DNA from 2 places in the Alteromonas sp. ABH4_456 genome. Region 2 is predicted to be linked to the other one. Evidence: predicted binding sites of a transcription regulator. Region 2 holds the regulator's gene; the other holds the start of a gene.
The links. The regulator FliA, encoded in region 2, starts transcription of late flagellar genes. The targets are predictions, from matches to a motif close to CTAAAGNTNNNNNNNNNNNNGCCGATA.
Positions count from the first base shown of each region.

Region 1: ACXAG2_RS08985 (flagellar protein MotY) is a predicted target of FliA. The motif match lies at 1,388-1,414, and genes of this name have one in related genera.

Region 1 covers NZ_JBSWXO010000004.1:335,424-338,846, forward strand. Annotated here, with positions in the region: gene ACXAG2_RS08975 (sugar porter family MFS transporter) at 1-523, opposite strand, end outside; gene rnt (ribonuclease T) at 630-1,265, opposite strand; gene ACXAG2_RS08985 (flagellar protein MotY) at 1,456-2,319, shown strand; gene glpQ (glycerophosphodiester phosphodiesterase) at 2,328-3,341, opposite strand.
Region 2 covers NZ_JBSWXO010000004.1:215,554-218,976, reverse strand. Annotated here, with positions in the region: gene ACXAG2_RS08460 (protein phosphatase CheZ) at 1-696, opposite strand, end outside; gene cheY (chemotaxis response regulator CheY) at 731-1,114, opposite strand; gene ACXAG2_RS08450 (RNA polymerase sigma factor FliA) at 1,162-1,890, opposite strand; gene ACXAG2_RS08445 (MinD/ParA family protein) at 1,887-2,753, opposite strand; gene flhF (flagellar biosynthesis protein FlhF) at 2,750-3,423, opposite strand, start outside.

The sequences.
Region 1 (3,423 bases), 120 kb from region 2:
TTGCCGGAATGGCTTCTATACCCAGCATCCATCGCCAGTCAAGGCTGAACCAGGCGGAGAGTATAAAATTTGAAAGAAAGGCGATGAGAATACCAAACACAATCTGGAACTGATAGGCGGCTACCATGCGGCCCCGTTTCTGCGCCGGTGCAATTTCAGCAATGTAGGCGGGCACCGCAATGGAAGACACGCCGACCCCAAACCCGCCAATAAAGCGCATAATGCTGAAAAACACAGGATCGGTTGCCAGTGCGGAGCCAATGGCTGACACCACATACAAAATACCAATGCCAACAAGTACTGGTTTGCGTCCAAATTTATCGCAGGGAATATTGGCGGTAAGGGCGCCGGCAACGGTACCCCACAGGGCAGAAGACATGACCAGCAATCCGTGAGTCAGATCTGAGGTTTGCCATAAAGCCTGAATAGGCTGATCAGCGCCGGAAATAACAGCGGTATCAAATCCGAAAAGAAAACCGGCGAAGGCGACGGTCAGGGTCCAGAGGACAACGGGATGTTTCATAACGTACACGACTTAAACGATTCAGTTATTCTCAGTGTACGTTACAAGTTGTTAACAAGAAAGGGGCGACATCAAATAGAAACAGGATAACTGTCCCTGTGACCGGTCATTCAGCAGGCTCGACTGGCCAGCCACCTAAATGTTTGTAGCGGTTCACAATGTAGCAAAACAGTTCAGCTGTCCGCTCTGCATCGTAAAGGGCACTGTGTGCTTCACTCTGGTCAAACGCAATCCCGGCTTCCCGGCATGCCTTAACCAGCACTGTCTGACCAACGGCTAACCCTGCCAGTGTCGTTGTATCGAAAGACACAAACGGGTGAAACGGAGTGCGCTTAATGTTACTGCGGGCAATCGCGGCATTCACAAAACTCTGATCAAAGGTGGCATTATGGGCCACAATCACTGAGCGCTGACAGTCTGCATCTTTCTGCAGTTTGCGGATTTGCTTACATACGTCTTTCATGACATCGATTTCATCCAGTGCGCCCCTTAACGGACAATGTGGATCGATACCATTAAACTCCAGTGCAGCCGGCTCCAGGTTCGCGCCTTCGAAGGGATTGACATGATGATGCACGGTTTTGTCGGGGTGCAAATCACCTTGTTCATCCATACGCAAAGTGACAGCAGCGATTTCCAGCAGTGCATCAGTTGTAGCATTAAAACCGGCAGTTTCCACATCAATGATGACAGGAAAATAACCACGGAAACGGTGCTTTAACAAATTCGCGTTTTCAGACATAGAACGAAGAAGCCTCTGAATAAACAAGTGCATGGGCAAAGGAAAAACGGATTATCGCAAGATACGCCGTATGTATCTACCTTTGTTACCTGTGAGGGAAGGGGATTATACTGACCATTGTGCTAAACTTTTTTCGCAGGGCGGCGATAAAGAAAGAGCCACCTCTTTTTTCTTAGTTTCAGGGCATATTATGTTTCGACAGGCTTTATTGTGTTTTTTGCTGATAAGTGCGCCGGGTTACGGCGCAATGCGCCAGTATTCTGCGACTGTAGAATCCTCTGACTGGCAGTTGAAAGATGAAAGCCGTTTGCAGTGCACTTTATCTCACGCAGTGCCCGGTTACGGCGATGCCGCGTTCTCGAGCGTAGCGTCGAAGCAACTGAATATGGAATTCGAGCTGGACATGCAACTGCTGCCGAAGAAATTTGGCGTTGCCGCCGTTTATTCCGTCCCTCCTTCATGGATGCCCGGCGCAGCACCTAAAAATATCGCTGATATGACCCTGCGAACCCAATATAACGGTGATCTGCCGGAACAGGCTGCCTGGACAATGCTCAGTGAACTTGAAAAGGGTTACTGGCCGACTATTTACTATCAGGACTGGTATAACGAATACGACAAAGTGGCAGTTGCCCTGAATGCCAGCAACTTCACACCGGTATACCGCAACTTCGTAAAGTGCGTGTCACAACTGCTGCCCTACAGTTTTGATGATATTGCCTACACCGTGCTGTCGTACGAGAAAAACAGCGTAGACTTAACGAAATACTCAGAGAAGCGTCTCAGTATGATCGGAGAATACCTGAAAGAAGACAGCGGACTGGAATTGGTGTTACTGGACGGTTATACCGACAGCTATGGCGGACGCTGGAGCAACGAGCAGTTATCTGTCCGCCGTGCTAATCAGGTGAAAGAGTATTTTACAGCCATGGGTGTGGATGCCTCCCGTATCGAAGTCACTGGCCACGGCGAGAAGCGTCACATCTCGCCAAATGACAACAGTGACGCCCGTGCGCTTAACCGCCGCGTTGTAGTGCGGTTATCCAGGGGGTAGACGTCTGGCTATTTTCCGCTGTGTTGTAAAAAGCTTTTTACCGGCGGGACCTGATCGGTAAAAACACCATCAACCGCCAACGGTCCGGTTAGCAGTCCGAGGATCTTCTCTGCTGTCATACCTGTTGGCAGTGCATCAATTCTGAATGTGTAAGGGTGAATAATCAGCCCTTCTTTTTTCGCCGTTGCCAGCCAGGAAGCAGGGACAACCTTACCTTGCTGCATTGCCTTCATGTCCAGTAACTGTGGTAACCAGGGACCAATGCCATCAGCATATTTTGCAATATCATGCATGCCCTGTTCAGTCAGAAGTGCCTGGTAATCAGTGGGGGACTCACCCCAGCTGTTGTCAGCCAGCAACAAAACTATCTTGCCTTTAAAACCCAGCTCGTCGCGCAGACGCTTAACTTCAGCAAAATCAAAACACTGCACATAAATATTGGCATTCCCGCTATTGAGGTCATAGCCCGCCAGTGCATCAAGCAGAAGTTGGCTGATATCTGTGCCTTCTTTTTTATGCCAGGCGGGCGACTTGATTTCAGTATAAAAGCCAATATTGCTGTTAAATTCGCGGTTTAACTCACTGATGAGTTCTATATGTTCATCTAACGTAGCAATGGTAAACAGCGCTTTACTGCCATGATAGCGATTGGCAAACACTTGTTTTCCAGCGGTATCCGCCCGTTCTTTTACTTGAAGAGTGCGCAATTCCGCTAACGTAAAGTCCAGTGCATACCAACGGCCATCGTCACGGGCGCGGTCAGGAAACTTCGCGGCCACATTAGTCACCGTATCCAGATGAATATCATGAAGTACAACCAGTTCACCATCTTTAGTGGCTACCACGTCCTGTTCGATGTAGTCCGGTTGCTGGGCAAACGCCAGTGTTGCGGCTTCCAGTGTATGCTCGGGAAGATAACCAGATGCACCGCGGTGAGCAATGATATCGAATGCAGCAGCACTGGTACTCAAACACAGTGTAGAAAAGGTGAAAGAGAGCAAAGTGTTTTTTAACACAAACAGATCCTTTATTGGTGAACGACACAGGTAACGACAGCAAAAGAAAAGCATACAGGATGTTTTTGCCGGAACCAAAACCTCTATT
Region 2 (3,423 bases):
TACGTCATCCCGCTTCTCAGCGTTCATGATTGGCCCTTCCGCTTCAACAGCGTCCGGCTTGTTCGTGGTGCTCTGTGCTTTAACAGGTGCATCCCGTTCACCGAACACGGTCAGCATGTTCACAAGGCTGTCTTCGACTTCTTTCACCAGGTCAATCACTCTGCGAATAACCTGGCCTGTCAAATCCTGATAACCCTGTGCCATTAATACTTCGGTCAAAAGGCTGTTAAGTTTAGAAGAATCTTTCGACATGTCCTTAAACAGGGCGTCGATATCCATACATAAACTCTTGAATTCACCGAGCTCAATCTGACGGGTCATAAGCTTTTGCCATTCAGGCTCAATAGCATTGATCCGGTCTGATAAAGATTCAGCAATGGGCATACAGGACTCTACAGCGTCCATTGTAGTATTAGCCGCTTTTTCAGTTTCTTCAATTACGTAGGTGAGACGCGTTTGCGCATCAGGAATATCATCATTAGCCAGACCAGCAATACGCTCGTCTAACTGGAAGGTGTTGAGGGCGTCATGAAGTTGACGGGTAAGTTTGCCAACTTCAGCAAAAAGTTCGACAGACTCTTTGGCAGATACGGCTTCAAGCAGGGCGCTGGCGGAGTCGTCATCGCCCTGCTCAAGATATGCTACCAGCTGTTTTGCTTCTTCGAGCGAAATAGGGACTTTTTTAGTAGGAGACATCCAGTAATCCTCTTCTCTGGCGGGAGCGGCTGGATCAACCTAAACGCTCAAAAATCTTGTCGAGTTTTTCCTTAAGTGTAGCGGCTGTGAAAGGCTTCACAACATATCCGTTCACACCTGCCTGTGCTGCAGCAACGATTTGCTCTTTTTTCGCTTCAGCTGTCACCATTAATACTGGCAAGTGCTTGAGTTTGTCGTCTGCACGAATAGCGCGTAACAGGTCGATACCCTGCATACCTGGCATGTTCCAATCTGTCACGACAAATTCAAAGTCGCCTTGCTGGAGCATGGGGAGGGCCGTACTTCCATCGTCAGCTTCCTGAATATTGGAAAATCCAAGATCTTTAAGCAGGTTCTTTATGATTCGTCTCATAGTAGAGAAGTCGTCTACTACAAGAATTTTCATACTCTTGTCCAAAATAGCCTCCGGTGAGGATTATCAATCGTTATTAATATTAGTATGTTTTATTCTTCTGCCTGCCATGATTGCATTCGGGCTTTTAGTTTTAACATGGCCTGGCTATGAATCTGGCTGACCCTTGACTCACTGACTTCAAGAACTTCACCGATTTCACGTAAATTCAGTTCTTCATCATAGTACAGGGACAGTACAATTGCTTCCCGTTCAGGTAATGTTGTGATGGCATGCGCCAACGCCTTTTGAAACGCCCCCTGCATTAAATCTTCGAGGGGTGAATCATTACCTTTATTCTGTTCTGTGCTGATTACATCTTCTGACACACCCAGGTCTTCAATACCGACAAGTTTACCGGCATTCACCTCGTTAAGCATTTGATGATAATCATTAATACTGACACTTAGCTTAGCAGCAATTTCTGTATCACGCGCGTCTCTGCCAGTTTCTCTTTCAACTTGTGTTATGGCTTCCGTAATAGCACGGCTATTTTTATGCACTGAACGGGGTGTCCAGTCGCCCTTACGGATTTCATCCAGCATAGCACCACGAATACGGATACCTGCGAAGGTTTCGAAACTGGCCCCTTTCGAGCCGTCGAAATTTCTGGCTGCTTCCAGCAATCCGATCATCCCTGCCTGAATCAGGTCATCCACCAGCACACTGGCAGGCAAACGCGCCATCAGGTGATGGGCAATACGTTTTACAAGGGATGCATGGCGCTCGACCAGCTGCGACTTGTCGGTCTGCTGCTGGTAAGCTGCCGCTTTACTATTCAACGTTGGCTTCCTACTGCTTGCTTCGTCACCAGTTGTTCAATGAAAAATTCCAGGTGACCACCCGGCTGAGCCGGTACCGGCCAGTTAAGCGCTTTGGTGGCTAACTGACTAATCGCGACGGCCGCAGGAGAACCGGGAAATGCATCCACAATAGCGGTTTGCTTTCTGACTGCCCGACGAATATTTTCGTCGAAAGGCACAGTTGCCACCAATTCTAGTGCCACATCCAGGAATCTGCCTGTCACTTTTGATAATTTACTGAATAATTCCTGCCCTTCACGGATGTCCCGAACCATGTTTGCCACTATTTTGAACCGGAACACGCCGTGTTCACGGTTCAATATTTTAATCAGTGCATAGGCATCGGTCAGAGAAGTCGGTTCGTCACAAACCACGACCATGATGTCCTGCGAGGCACGGGAGAAACTCAGTACCATATCGGAAATACCGGCAGCGGTATCTACAATCAGCACGTCAATCTGCGACCGCAACTCACTGAAAGCACGGATTAATCCGGCATGTTCAGTGGGCGATAACTCAGTCATTGCCTGAGTACCTGAAGTCGCCGGAGCGATTTTAATACCGTGAGGTCCGGTTACCAGAACATCATCAAGTGTGCATTCACCGGATAATACGTGAGAAAGGTTCTTCTCAACACGCAGACCCAGCATGACGTCAACGTTCGCTAATCCTAAATCGGCATCGAGTACCATGACCCGCTTACCTTGCTTGGCCATAGCAATCGCCGTGTTTAATGTAATGTTGGTTTTACCAACACCACCTTTGCCGCCGGTAACGGCAATAACCTTTATGAGGCGTGATTGATTCATCTTTCGTAAGCTACTCGCTTGATCTTCGATCATACTGCCTGAACTGAATTAACTTCATGATTACGCTTAGTATGATTCAAACCGTACTTTTTATAAAGCTTTGCAGCGGCAGATACGAGAGATTTTGCATCAGCAACTTTAATATCTTCAGGTACCTGCTGCCCGTCGGTCACATAACTAACTGGCAATTGCTGTTCAACAGCAACACTTAAAACCTCACCCAAACTGTAGCATTCATCAACTTTCGTGAAGATACATCCGTCAAGCTTAACGGAATTATACGCTTCAATGATGCGTTGCAATGCAGGATATTGGGTATTTGCCTGCGCAACCAGGTATTTACGGACAGGTTGCATTTGTCCGTGATTAAATTGACCAAGTTGCTTAATTAAACGACTGTCGCGCTGACTAAAACCAGCCGTGTCTACTAATATTAGACGCTTATGGCGTAACTGGAAGAGAAGTTCGGCTAATTCTTCACTGCTTTGCGCCTTCCTTGTGGTACAGCCAATAATTTTGCCATACGTTGCCAGCTGCTCATAAGCGGCAATACGGTAGGTATCGATAGTGATCATAGCCACCTGATCAGCACCGTATTTTTGCGCATAGCGTGCTGCTAATTTAGCAACAGTCGTGGTTTTGCCAGTTCCCGTTGGACCAACAAGAGCAACCACACCGGTTTGGGTCAGGATATCATTACCGG